Regions from separate parts of the Mesorhizobium sp. AD1-1 genome, predicted to be linked through region 2. Evidence: predicted binding sites of a transcription regulator. Region 2 holds the regulator's gene; each other region holds the start of a gene.
The links. The regulator LexA, encoded in region 2, represses DNA repair genes until DNA is damaged. The targets are predictions, from matches to a motif close to TGTTCNNNNTGTGTTCNG.
Positions count from the first base shown of each region.

Region 1: a site for LexA is predicted at 1,385-1,402, ahead of LB519_RS16030 (ImuA family protein). Genes of this name have one in related genera too.
Region 3: a site for LexA is predicted at 3,159-3,176, ahead of LB519_RS05715 (ImuA family protein). Genes of this name have one in related genera too.

Region 1 is NZ_JAIUGP010000007.1:224,603-229,248, forward strand. Features, by position in the region: gene LB519_RS16025 (DUF6504 family protein) at 1-678, opposite strand, end outside; gene LB519_RS16030 (ImuA family protein) at 590-1,354, opposite strand; gene LB519_RS16035 (hypothetical protein) at 2,016-2,672, shown strand; gene LB519_RS16040 (hypothetical protein) at 2,745-2,942, shown strand; gene LB519_RS16045 (winged helix-turn-helix transcriptional regulator) at 3,109-3,540, opposite strand; gene LB519_RS16050 (nitrilase family protein) at 3,654-4,577, shown strand; gene LB519_RS16055 (hypothetical protein) at 4,604-4,646, shown strand, end outside.
Region 2 is NZ_JAIUGP010000003.1:46,285-50,930, forward strand. Features, by position in the region: gene kynU (kynureninase) at 1-1,059, shown strand, start outside; gene lexA (transcriptional repressor LexA) at 1,470-2,210, shown strand; gene LB519_RS06880 (ComEC/Rec2 family competence protein) at 2,204-4,646, opposite strand, start outside.
Region 3 is NZ_JAIUGP010000002.1:447,940-452,585, reverse strand. Features, by position in the region: gene LB519_RS05725 (error-prone DNA polymerase) at 1-681, opposite strand, end outside; gene LB519_RS05720 (DUF6504 family protein) at 678-2,156, opposite strand; gene LB519_RS05715 (ImuA family protein) at 2,098-3,135, opposite strand; gene LB519_RS05710 (metallopeptidase family protein) at 3,318-3,740, shown strand; gene LB519_RS05705 (DUF1737 domain-containing protein) at 3,928-4,134, opposite strand; gene LB519_RS05700 (HpcH/HpaI aldolase/citrate lyase family protein) at 4,186-4,646, opposite strand, start outside.

The sequences.
Region 1 (4,646 bases), on a different contig from region 2:
CTGGTCAAGGCGGCGGCCCAGTTCCGGTCCGAAGCGCAGCGTCAGTGGCGCACGTGGCTGCTTCAGAAGCTCGCCTACCCTTTCGAAGCCCAAAACCCGCAGACCGCCGACGATTGCATCGGGCAATCGCAGTGCCGCGATGGGCAGAGGGGAAATCGCGTCGTAAGCTTCATTGACGGCGACCACGCTGACGGTCTGCCTGACATATCGCGCGACAGCATGGGCGGCACCCCAGCTGTCCGCAACCGCTGCCCGCGCCGTGACGCCGGCTTGGCCGAGGCGTTCGACCATGTCAGTCAGCATCAGCCGTTCACCGCCATGGAGGTGATCGGCGCCCGTGGTGTCCATGACCAATCCGTCCGGAGGATCCGCGGCGACGATCGGCGCGTACCGCCGCAAGGCCCACAGGGCCAACCGCTCCAATGCCTTCGCGTCGGCATCGGGTTCGGACTCCATGACCGCCAGCCCCTGCACGAGCGCCTGCGCCTTCGTCGCCGGCATTCCCACGCGCAGGCCCGCTTCCAGTGCCGCGCGATCGGCCGCAACCACCAAGCGGCGATTGCCTTGCCGCCCGACCAGCACCAAAGGCTTATCCGGTGGCGGCGAGACGTCGCCCAATTTCCTTCTGAGCCGGTCGGTCGACCAGCTTGGAAGGAAGAGCGAGACGACCCTTTGCATCACAAGCCTCCACTTCGATATCCAGTGTTTCCCCTCCACGAGACCGGATCAGTTCAAGTTGCCATCGCGCCCGGCCAACGCCGGGTACAGGCAGCGGCCGCGATGGCAGCACGGAGACCCGCCAGCGGGTGACAGACGCCGTCGGTTGCCCGAAATCGGCCGCTTCGGTCTGCCGGCGCCAGCGGCGGATGGCGATGCCGATCGCGCCGGAGCCTTCCGATGCCAGTTGCAACCGGCGCGAGGCAGTCATGGACAGACGCGCCACTTCCGCGACCACAGCTCCAAGCCCGACATGCCGCAGACCTTCCTCGAAGCAGGCGAGCAAGGATTTGTCGTCACCGGCTTCAACATAGATCACCCGGTCGGGGTGAAGCCCGACCTGGGCGATTGCCGGCGCAAACAGATCCTGGCGCGTCACGCACCACAGCACCTTGCCTTGCGTCCTCGCTGCAATCCCGGCTGCAAATAGCGACGCTGCGGCGCCATCGATCGCTCCATTGCCGCCGCCGGCAACCTCATGAAGTGCGCCAAGCGCCACACCCCCGCCTGGCAGATGACTGTCGATCGAGGAGATTCCGAATGGGAGCACCGCTCTTTTGCTCGCATTAGCGCCTTCGAGACGCGCAATGCGATCTCGCAGATCGGAAATAGCAGCGTTTGGCGCCGATGCACTCATCTGTCCCCTGAACGCGGAATGCTGATAATATGTTCCTCATTTGTTCTCTTCCTAATGAAGAGTCAATGGTACGGCGAGGTGGCGCTGCGGAAGAAATGTTTGGCGCGACCGCCTGGTGACACCGACAGAGTTGTTTGCCGACAGGACGATACGTCGAGGCCACGATGCTGCGCTGGACGTCGCGCCGGCGACTGCCGGCGCCCAAAGGAAAACGGCGCATAAACCGCAGTCCTGCGCGCGTCCGCAGCAGCGGATGATTGTCGCGCGCGGGACGACGGAAATTCGCCTCCGCCGAGGGCGGTTAACAGGACAGCCGTAGGAGCGTCAGCATAGCGCCGGCCGCAGGACGGGACGCGGGACCGACTGTCCCCGTCCGCGGTGGTCCGCGTGCAGCATCGACCCATGAAAGAAGTTGCCTTGGAAATTGAGCACGGAGCCTCAACCGATTGCCAGTGTGACTATCCCATTGAAAAACGAGCCTATTTTCCAACCATCAGGAGTCTATTGACACCTTTGTTCTTATTTTGTTCACTGTTGGGAGGATTGATACAGGAGGCGAACCATGGAACTTCGCTTGAACATTGAAGGTGCAACGCCCGAGGAACTGGCACGCGGGGTCGCGGCAGCCGAAGCAGTCTTCGCGCGCGCCGGCATTACGGCTTTGCAAGGCGCGGAAGGTTTGTTCGCGTTGGAAGGCTGGGATATCAAAGGCTTTCCAGAAGACGACCAGCCAACCGAGGACGAGGACCAGGCTGCTTCAGTCTGGATGGAAGCCGACGAGGCTGCGACGACTGCATGTTGTGCGGGCTGGCCGGAGGACAAAGTTCCAAGCCATCAGATCATGGAATTGATCGACGTTCCCCGAACGCGGTTGCAATCCGAGGCGCTTCCGGACACGTGGCCGGCGCGCAGGCAGCTTTATCCTGACGTCGTCAAACGGCTGGAGGTTGCAGCTGGCCCGGACCGCCAGATCGATTTCGATATTGCCTTCGTTCTTGGTTGGGTGCCCGAGCGGCCGACGCTGGATCGGGTCGAGCCGCTTTCGGAAGATGGCGACCGTATCCCCTTCTTCACCAGCGACCTTGCCCAGGTTGAGGAAATGGCCCGCAAGGCGCTCAAGGACTGGAAGATCGAGATTGACCGAGATCCCTATGATGCCCACGTTTTCGACCCCGCAGCTGCCGATGATGGTGACGAATTGCGCATGGCGGCGTGGCGCGATTTCGACGGCTCCTTGCTTATGGAGAAGCCGCCTGCAAATCCTGCAATCGCGCTGACCCTGGCAATGATGCGCGGCCAATCCATGCATTTCGAATAATGGTGAACGGCAATGACATGGCACTCCGGCCGAGCGGCTGACGAGGCCACACCGGGTCTGAGGAGAGAGACGATGTCAGAAAAACCACCCTATATGCCGACCGGCATTGGAATGGGCTTGATGAGCGACGACGAGATCAAGGTCGGCGTTCTGATATTCGAAACAGCGCAAGGTAACTTCGACTTCGCCGTCAATCTGCAGGCAGTCGATGTCCTCACGAAGGCAATCAATAAGATCGAGATGCATCTCCGCTCCGGCCAGACGCACTGAGTGTCCGACGATGTGCCAGATCAGAAAAAGCCGAAGCTGATCGTTGTCGTGGCATAGGACCGCGGCGACGATGGCGACCGGTTCACCGCATACGGCCCGACCGACCAGCAAAGCGAGGACCGGCGATCCGCACGGCAAAGGCGCTGGCTTCAAACCATGTCGGTGTCTAAGCACCAACCTTGCGCACCTCGGTCGAGGACGCATCGACCGGGCGCCCTTCGGCATTGCGAAGAATTAGGGGGGCGACTGGCTGGCCGCTAGCCTTTTCCACGAGCACCGAATGCGCTTCGCCAGGGTTGAAGCAATGAGCCTCTCCCCATTGCCTCAGTCCCACGACCACGGCGAATAGACCACGCCCCTTTTCAGTCAGCACATAGTCGCTGTGCGCCCCACCGTCTTTTGGCTTTTCTGAGCGTAAGATGTCGGCCTCTTCAAGCGCCTTTAGCCGGGCTGCAAGAATACCCTTCGATATCCCCAGGTTGCGTTGGAACTCCCCAAAGCGGCTTATGCCATCAAATGCGTCACGCACGATCAGCAGGGTCCACCAGTCGCCGATGACATCCAGAGCCCGAGCCACCGGGCATTCGGCCTTCTCCATGCTCCTGCGCTTCAAGCGGCTTCTCCAAATCACCCAACTTGGTTCTATAATAGTACTTGACATCTTTTTTGCAAATGGTTCTATTATAGAACCATCAGCAGAAAGGGTTTCTTATGTCCAAACATCAAGACGAGATTGGGAAGGCGGTCGAACCGCGCCGCAACAGCCCGGTACGGGTAGCAGTGGTTCAATTCAATCCCCAGGTTGGATTGGAAAATCGCAAGGCCAATCTTGCCGCCGTCCAGCAGCGCCTCGAAACGGCCGCAGCAGAAGGAGCAGATCTCATCGTCCTGCCGGAGCTTGCCACGACCGGCTATACCTTCTTCTCGCGCGAAGAGGCGTTTGCCCATTCCGAACCTGTTCCGTCCGGCACCACGGTCCGGGGATGGGAAGAGCTCGCCAAAGCCAAAGGCGTTTACATCGTTGGCTGCTTGCCCGAGTTGGACGGAGCCAAGCTCTACGATACTGCCGTTCTGGTGGGACCGGAGGGCTACATCGGGAAATACCGCAAGACCCATCTGTGGAATGAGGAAAAGCTGTTCTTCACTCCTGGAGATCTAGGCTATCCCGTGTTCGACACGCGGATCGGCCGTATCGGTCTTCTCGTCTGCTGGGACATCTGGTTTCCCGAGACAGCTCGCATCGTCGCGCAGCAAGGCGCCGACATCATTTGCATTCCTACCGGTTGGGTATGGACGCCTCCGCCCCTCTACGATGCGAGCGGCACCTGCATGGCCGCCTATCTCACCATGACGGCAGCGCATGCCAATAACGTTTTCATCGCGACCGCCGACCGCATTGGTGTAGAACGCACCTCCGGCTTCATGGGCAATTCGCTCATTGCCGCAACCAACGGCTGGCCAGTTGGCCGCATCGCCGGACCGGATGAGGACACAATCCTCTACGCCGATATCGACCTCGTCGAAAGCCGCACGGCGCCCATCTGGAACCAGCTCAACGATCTACATCGCGATCGGCGCGTCGATCTTTACGACCAGATGCTGGGCTATCGGGGCGGCAATCCGCACCCCCGCTGAAAAACAATAATGGGAGGAAAGACAAAATGGAGACGCCCTCAATTGGCGGGCGCAGGCCTCGTTTGCCAG
Region 2 (4,646 bases):
ATCCGAGCCTGGAACACGGCCGGATGGTTCGAGATGCCGATCGAACTCGGTGACCAGCTCGGACGCCTGATAGGAGCCGCGGCCGGCCAGACCGTCGTCTGCGACACGACATCGACCAACATCTACAAGGTGCTGCACGCAGCGATGGAGATGCGGCCCGGCCGGTCAGCCATCGTCGCCGAAGGTGACAGTTTTCCCACCGACCTGTACATCGCCGAAGGCGTGGCCTCGACCCGGGATGGCGTCCTGCTGCGCCTCGCGGGCGTCGACGCGCCGACCATCGAAGAGCTAATCGACGAAAACGTCGCGGTGGTGCTGGTCAACCACGTCAATTACAAATCGGGTGAACTGCGCGACATGGCGGCGCTGACGCGCAGGGCTCATGCGGCCGGAGCGCTGATCGTCTGGGATCTCTGCCACACCGCCGGCGCCCTGCCCGTCGAGCTCGATCAGGCAAATGCCGATTTCGCTGTCGGCTGCACGTACAAGTACCTCAACGGCGGTCCGGGCGCGCCGGCCTTCATCTATGCCGCACAGCGCCACCACGGCGATATCAGCCAGCCGCTCAGCGGCTGGTGGGGCCATGCGCGGCCCTTTGCCTTCGAACGGGGTTATGTTGCCGGCGCCGGCATCCGCCGTTTTCTGTGCGGTACGCAACCGGTCCTGTCGATGCGGGCGCTCAAAGGCGCGCTTGCCATCTGGAGCGACGTCGACATGGCGGCATTGCGAAAGAAGAGCGTCGCGCAGACAGAACTGTTCATCCAGCTCGTCGAAGCCAAGTGCGGCGCCTACGGTCTCGCGCTGGAGACTACCCGCGACGCGACCAGGCGCGGCAGCCAGGTGTCGTTCCTTCACGACCATGGCTATCAAATCATGCGGGCGCTGATCGAGCGCGGGGTGATCGGTGACTTCCGCGCACCGTCGACCATCCGTTTCGGCTTCACGCCGCTCTATGTCAGCTACAAGGATGTGTGGCTGGCGGTTGAGGTTCTGGAAGACATTCTGCGCACGGGTGCATGGAAGGACCAGCGTTTCGCCGTCAAGGAAGCCGTTACCTGACGCACCGATCCCGGCGATCCGCCGTCGCTGCCCTCACTGCCTGGCAAATGACGGAGAGCTGAATTTCCAGCCAAAATGCCCAACTGACGTTGGCGTTTTGGCTCCGTTTCGTTCACGGCCAACGAACGTCCCGAAGGTTGCAATCGCTCCTTGTCGAGGTCGATCGACAGATAATGCCAAGCTTTGGTAGGGGATAAGCCACAGGTCATTAACCATAACAATTTCAATGTGAGCAGGCGCATTGCCGAAGGTGGCGCCCGTCGATCGTAACCCGCTGGCAAGCGCCAAATAATTTCAGCAGCCTTAACAAATTCATTAAACTTTAAACGGTTGCAGAACACAACTGGAACAGATAGTGTTTGTTCTGGGTTTGTTTTTCGATTCTGGTTTCAGGGAACCTGGGGGCCGCCATGCTGACACGCAAGCAACATGAACTGCTGATGTTCATCCATGAACGCCTGAAGGAGAGCGGCATTCCGCCATCCTTCGACGAGATGAAGGAGGCGCTCGACCTTGCCTCCAAATCCGGGATTCATCGGCTGATCACGGCCCTTGAGGAGCGCGGCTTTATCCGCCGGCTGCCCAATCGGGCCCGCGCGCTGGAAGTGCTGCGGCTGCCGGACTCCATCGCGCCAGGCCTCAATGCGGCAAAGAAGTTTTCGCCAAGCGTCATCCAGGGCAGTCTTGGTCAGGGTGGTGCTCTTGGCCGGCAGATCAAGCCGGCGCCTTCGCGGATGCCTTCGCCCGGCAATGACGACGATGCGGTCTCTGCCGTTTCGATCCCGGTCATGGGTCGCATCGCCGCCGGCGTGCCGATCGATGCCATCCAACATCAGACGCATTCGATTTCGGTGCCGCCGGACATGATCATGGGCGGCGCGCACTATGCACTGGAGGTCAAGGGCGATTCGATGATCGAGGCCGGCATCTTCGACGGCGACACCGTTATCATCCGTAACGCCGACACGGCCAGCCCCGGCGAGATCATCGTGGCGCTGGTCGATGAAGAGGAAGCGACGCTGAAGCGGTTCCGCCGCAAGGGCGCCTCGATTGCCCTCGAAGCCGCCAATCCAGCCTATGAGACACGGATTTTCGGGCCGGACAGGGTCAAGGTGCAAGGCAAGCTCGTCGGCCTGATCCGTCGCTACTGAGACGGCTGTGGGTTGACCACTGGCTTCTCGGGTTTCTTGAAGGGTGCCAGCCCCCTCGCCTCGCGAGAGTATCTGCGTTGCGTGTGCCAGGGCCGATATGGGCTGTCCACCGCGAAGCTGATCGTCGCCGGCGTGGTCGCCGATTGGCGATCGAAGAAGACCGCGGCACTGCCTTTGCGAGCCAGTTGCCGCTTGGTGATGACGAGAACCAGCGGGTTGTGACAGGCGTCATAGGCGGTGGCGTCGTTGACGACGATCAGCTCGGCGAAGCCGCAGGCTTTCCAGGTGTCCTTGCGGTCCTCGACATAGGCAATGATCGCACCGGACATGTGCCTGGCCACGCAAACGCCTGAGGAGCAATAGAACGGCGATCCCGGCGGTAGCTCAACGGCATCCGCGACGTCGAATTGCCCATCGCTGTTGTCGAACACTTCCGGAACGACGATGGTTTCCGATGTCAGCGCGCGTTTCCAGTTGTCGACGGTGAATTCGTTCGGCCGTTGCCGGCTGACGGCAAGCTCACCGCCACCGATCGGCAACGCCACCAGCCGGGCGTCTTCCGAGATCAGCACATCGGGCGTGCGCGTATCCGAGACGGTCAGCAAGCCTGCCAACGCGAATGGCAGAGCCGCGAGCCGCAGCCATGTCGTCGCCATCGTCGCGATGACCAGGGCAATGGCCACCAGCAGGACCGACTGCTGCGAAATCAACCCGACCCCATCGACAGGCGAACGCTCGGAGATCCAGCCCGATATGGCGATCATCATCGTCAGGCCCTTGCCCATCAGGTAGAGAGCTGGCCAATCCAATCCGAAAGGCATCAGCAGCGCGCTGGCGACGGCCAGGAACATGACGACGGTGACGATCGGCATAACCGCGAGATTGGCGAACAGGCTGAGCGGCGACACACGCTGAAAATGCCAGATGGCAAACAGCGTCGTGGCGCTGCCGGCGATGATCGAGGTCATGGCCAGACCAATTGCCGCCAGCAGGAATTTTCGTGTCAGGAACCCGGGCAAGGATCGCTTCGGCGGCGGCGGTCTTGCTTTTCCCGCGCGGTGATCCGCCCAGCCGGCATAAGCGCCGACCAGAGCCGCAGTCGCGGCGAACGACATCTGAAAACTCGGGCCGACCACCTCATGCGGCGACACCACGATGACGGCGATCGCCGAGATCGCCAGATTGCGCATGGTGAGTGCTGCTCGATCGAACAGAACTGCAATCAGCATCACTGCCAGCATGATGAAGCTGCGCTCGGCGGCGACGACGATACCTGAGATGACGAGGTAGGCTGCGATCGAGAACAGTGCGGCGGCAGCGGCATACTTCTTGACCGGGCGACGCGCGGAAAGATCGGGAAACAAGGCGAAGGCGCCGCGCAGCAACCCCATGATGGTGCCGGCGACCAGAGCCATATGCAGCCCCGAAATGGAGATGATGTGGTAGATGCCGGTACGTCGCATCGCCTCATTGATGTCGTCGGGAATGCCGGCGCGCACGCCGACGATCAGCGCCGCGGCGATCTCGCCTTCGGCGCCGCCGACGCTCGCCCTGATATGGTCGGCGATGCCTTCACGGGCATTTTCCACGCTGGAGGAAATTCGGGCCGACAGCGGCATGTCGCCATCATCGCTGACGACAAGCTTTGGATTGCCGAGAAAGAATCCGCTGCCACCAATGCCGGCAAAATAGCTGTCGAAGGAGAAATCATAGCTGTCCGGTCGCACCGGCCCGGTCGGCGGCAAAAGCTTGGCATATCCAGTGATGAGCGAGCCTGCGGTCACGTCAGCCGGGATCTTGCGTGCCGAAAGCCGTACCCGTTCCGGCGCATAGCGCAGTTTCGGTCTTGCGGTCGATGTCACGTCGATGGTCAGCCGGATACGGCCAGTTTCCATCCGGTCGAGCGAGACGACGCGGCCGGTCACCTGCGTCGAGATTTCCGAGCCCAACATTTGTGTGCCCGCACGCCACGTCTCGACCTTGGCAGCAAGCAGTCCTAGGGCGCACAAAAGTGCCGCCATGAAACACAGATGGGTCTTTGGCCATGAGCGCGAGACCAGCGCACAGATCCCCGTCAGGATGACAACCGCGACAGGTCTCGCAAAGTCGGGTTCAGCCGTCAGCGAAAAATAGCCGATCGCTCCGATCGCAAGGCAGACCGGCACCAGCAGGAAGGCCACGCCCCGGTCGAGTTCCAGGCTCGCCGCCGTGTTCACGCTGTGGCGCAGGCGAGGCAGTGATATCAGGCCGATCTGCCGGCGCACGCGCACGATCCTGCCGGTTCCGGCAACCGGAACAGAGGCGGCGACACCCGTTTGCAAGGGCAGCTTGCCGGAATCCGGCACGAGGGGCGACGGCGGCGGCAATGAGGCTGGCAGAGGCGCAAACAGGGACCGTTCGCTGACGCCAATGGCAGCGTCCTCGCCCTGATCCGAG
Region 3 (4,646 bases), on a different contig from region 2:
GGCATTGGCGGCCAGTTGTAGCCCGACCTCGGCAACGGGCGTGTTGAGGCGGATCGCGGTCAGCACGTCCTGCAACGGGCGCCGTTCGGCGGTGTGATAAAGAACGTCGTTGGTCGCCATCAGCGGAATGCCGGCGCTCTCGGCAAGTGCTGCCGCCTGCTCGATGCGGAAACGGTCATTGCCGGCGTAGTCGGGCGAAACGCCAAGCCGCAGGTTCCTGCCGAAACGGCCCTTGAGCTCACCAAGCAAGGCAAGACTGTCTTGCGCCCCCGTCGACAGACCGGGCAGGACCGCCAGCGACATCAGGTCACCCCATTCGAGCAGGTCGCCGCGCTGGAGAAGGGTGGCGCCTTTTTCGTTCTCGTCGCGCAGATTGGCTTGCGTCAGCATGCGGCAGAGGTGCCCCCAGCCCTTGCGGTCCTGGGGATAGGCGAGGATGTCCGGCGTGCCGTCGTCAAAAACCAGCCGGCAGCCGGGGTGATAGGAGAGTTTTTCGACCTTGGCCTGCTGCCAGGCGCGCACCACGCCGGCCACCGTGTTGCGATCGGCAAGTCCGATCGCCGAGAAGCCCAGGAGCTTGGCCGCGACCATCAGCTCCTCCGGCTTGGAGGCGCCGCGCAGGAAGGAGAAATTCGACTGGATGCCGAACTCGGCATAGGGAATGACGGTCAGCGCGTTCATGCGAAGACTCCATGCAGGAACCAGCGCGGCGGGACTTGCGAGGCGCCGCCGTAGAGGCCTTGCCGGTAGAGCCAGTAGCGGCGGCCGTCGGCATCCTCGATGCGGAAATAGTCGCGCGTCGATGCCGCCTCGTCGCTTGGCGCTTCCCGCCACCATTCGGCGGCGATGCGTTCCGGCCCTTCGGCGCGCTTGACCCGGTAGAGCGCGCGCCGCCAGCGGAAGTTCAGCGGCGGTCCTTCCGGCATTTCGGTGGCCGGCACATCGATGGGTTCGGGCGAGCGAAACAGCCGGATCGGTCGTTCCGGCGGAAATATGGTTTTTGGTGCCTGCAGCCTGTCCGGCTTCTTCGGCGGCGTGGTCCGGCACGGCGCGTCGGTGAAGGGGATGGTGGCGACGGCACGCTCCGGCAGATGGCTTTCGACCGCGACCGGCCGGAGAACCGCGCCATCGCCGAGCCGGGCGCGGATGCGGTCGGCGAACAGCGCGATATCGGCGCCGTCGTCGGTCACCTCGCCGGCAAGATCGGCCTGCTGCATGTCGAAGGTGGCTGATGCCAACACCGAGAGCCGCACCAGATCGAAACCATAGCCGGCATCGATATCCTGTTCGAGCGCGGCCAGCCTTTCATGGAACAGTTTCTGGATCAGCATGGGTTCGCGCATCGGCCGCGAGGTACCGAGCGCGATGCGGCTGACGGCGCCGTCGACGCGAAAGAGCAGCAGCGCCAGCGTCCGGGCGCCCTCGCCGCGGCGCTCGAGGTCGGTCTTCAAGGTCGCCGCCAGCATGCCCACCAGCCGTTCGATGTCCTCGGTCAGGGTGACGGGTTCGGCGAGGTGGCGTTCGACCGAAAGCGGCGCGACGGGCAGGCGCGGCGACACCGCCTCGTCGAGCCGGCCAAGCGCCTGGTCGAGGCGCAGGAGCAGCAGGGCGCCGAAGCGGCGGGCGAGCGGCGCGCGCGGTGCCGCCATGACGGCGCCCGCCGTGCGCAGGCCCACACTTTCCAGGCTGGTGCGGGTCGAAGGTTCTATGCGCAGCGCGGCCAGCGGCAGGGGCGCCAGCAGCGCCTCCTCCTCGCCTGACACAACGATGCGGTCGCCGCAAAAGCGTGCCGCCGCCCAGGCAGCGCCCGGCGTCGCGGCAAGCCCGGCGCGGACATCGAAACCCTGATGGAAGAAGCGCGACAGGATGTCGTCCAGCATGGCGCGCTCGCCGCCGAACAGATGGGTGCAGCCGGTGACGTCGAGAAACAGGCCGTCTGCCCCGTCCAGCGCCACCAGCGGGGTGTAGCGGTCGCACCAGTCGGCGAGGCCTTCGAGCAGGCGGCGATCGGCTTCCGGATCGGCCTCGACGACGTCGATCGACGGATGCATGGCGCGCGCATCGGCGATGCCCATGTCGCGCTTCAGGTGCAGCGCCTCAGCCCGCTCGTCGAGGGCCGAGATGCGCTGTGCGTTGCGGTCGCGATGGCTGATCACGAGCGGCGGGTGAGAGGGGTGATCCGACGGCCGGGAACGCCAGGACCGCCCCAGACGCTGGCGCAGGATCCTTTCCGCCGCCAGATAGGGAAACCATAGGGACAGGATTCTTTGGCCGGTTTCTTTCCCCACCTGCTCCTTCGTCGCCCGCTCTTTCGTCGAATGCGCGTTCATCGGGGTTCCACTCCAGTGTGAATTGTCCAGGCAGGGCCGTGCGGCTCTTGCCGATGGTGAGGGTGAAGGCCGGGCGGCCGATCGAGCCGGCCAGCGGCCCGGCGATGGTGTCGCGCGGCACCGCCGGCGCCGAGGCGACGATGAGGCGGACGGGTGCCGCCGTCGGTTCGGGCCCAGCCGCCTGCCGCAGCAGGAACACCGGCCGGCCGGCCGCTTGCGCCCTTGCATGCAGCCGGCGTGTCGCGGTCAGGTCAAGCCGCTGCGGATTGCCGCGGATTTCCAGGATGACGGCGGCGAGCGCCGTCATCCGGGCCGCCTCCTCGGCGACCCACAGCGCATCGACGAGCCTTGGCGCCTCGGAAAACAGCAATTGCTCCGGCTCGATGCCGAACGAGGCGTGAAGCCCCCTGGCATAGGGAAAGCCGGCCTCGCGAAAAATCTCCGATGTGCCGATCCACAGCACCGGCAGCCCTGGCGTTTGCTTGAGGATCAGGCTGGTGAGCGACAAAGCGAAGCCGGCGACGGCCCCGGCATCGCGGGTTTCAAGCCCATGGATTTCGCTCAGGGCGGCCTTCGGCAGCCCGCCGCTCAGGGCGGCATCGAGGCGCCCGACGCCGATAGGCAGGAACGCATCCGGCAACGCCGCGGCAATGCCACGCCGGACGATTGTGAGATCAGTGTTGACGTCAGCATCAAAGGGTGCGGCTGCCGGCGCAGCCAAGCGCTCGGGCAGCGTTCCCTCGATTTTCGCGATCTGGCGGCGCAGGGCAAAAACAGTCTCCCGCGCCACGGCGGTCATCGCCATGACGGTCAGCTTCCACTCACAATTGTTCCTGTTATGTTCCTATAGATTCCAGAGCGCATCCCAAGAGTCAAGCAGAGTCATGGGGAATTTATTCCTCTCTGCAGGGATGGCGCAGGCGCATCGGCCCGTTCATTTGCCGATTCCGGTGCGAAAGCCTATATGCCGGGATCAAAGGACAAAGCATGGCCCGCATCTACAAGACCCGCACCTGGCACGACGAACTCTCGCCCTCGATGGACGAAATGGAGTTCCTGGCGCTGGAGGCGTACGCCCATCTGCCGGAGGATTTTCGCAAGCTGACCGGCGAGATCGTCATCCAGATCGCCGAATTCCCAACCGACGAAATCATGGACGATCTGTCGCTGGAAACGCCATTCGACCTGCTCGGCCTGTTCGAGGGACGCGGCATCGCCGAGCGCTGGAACCCGCAGACCGGCGAAGGCCCGAACCGCATCACGCTCTACCGCCGCGCCATCCTCGATTACTGGTCCGAGAACGAAGAGACGCTGGGCGACATCGTCACCCACGTGCTGATCCACGAGATCGGCCACCATTTCGGCCTGTCGGACGATGATATGGAGAAGATCGAAGAGGCGGCGGAGTAGAGTGCGCTGATATTCAGGTGATGCCGGCCTGCAAATGATGGCTTCCTGCGCTTCCCCGCTCTACCGCGTCGCGGTAGAACGGTGCTCACGTACCCAAAAGTACGCTCCGCTCCGGTTCTCGGAAACCACCATTTTTGACTCGGCCTGACCTGAATCTCAACACACGCTGCGTCGGAGCTTTTCAAATCTACCAGTCACTCAGCTTGGTATCGGGCCCGTATTCCTGACCGTCGATATCCTTGACCACGGCCTGGCCGCAACGCATCGCTTTGGCCTTCTTGTCGTAGGCATAGGTCGGCGAGCCGAACAGATGCCAGCCCTTGTTCAGCGCCGCTGTCACCTTGTGGCAGAAGCTGGCATCGTCCGGAGCGGACAGAAAGCGGTAGAGTTTCATTGTTCAATTCCTGTCGTGAGTAGCTGTAGCCCGCTCGCATCCATCGAGCATTTATGACCCGATGGCGGCTGCCTTCGCCAGCAGTTTTTCGGCCTGCGCCAGGTGCAGCCGTTCGACCATCCTGCCGTTCAGCGCGATCACACCCTTGCCGGCATTCTCGGCGAGCGCGAAGGCTTCCCTCACCGAGCGTGCCTCGGCCACCGCTTCCGTGGACGGCACGAAGGCGCGGTTCGCGGCTTCGATCTGGGCCGGGTGGATGAGGCTCTTGCCGTCGAACCCCATGGCCGCGGCTTCCGCGCATTCATGGGCGAAGGCGTCGAGGTCGCGAAAATCGTTGGAGACGCCGTCGAGCATGTCGATGCCGCCGGCGCGTGCGGCCAGCACCATCTGCATCAGCCATGGCACGAGGTAGCGCCTATCAGGCGTCGCCAGAATGCCGGTCTCCTTGACCAGATCATTCGTTCCGGCAACGAAACAATTGAGCCGCGAGGCCGGATCGCGGCCAAGTTCGG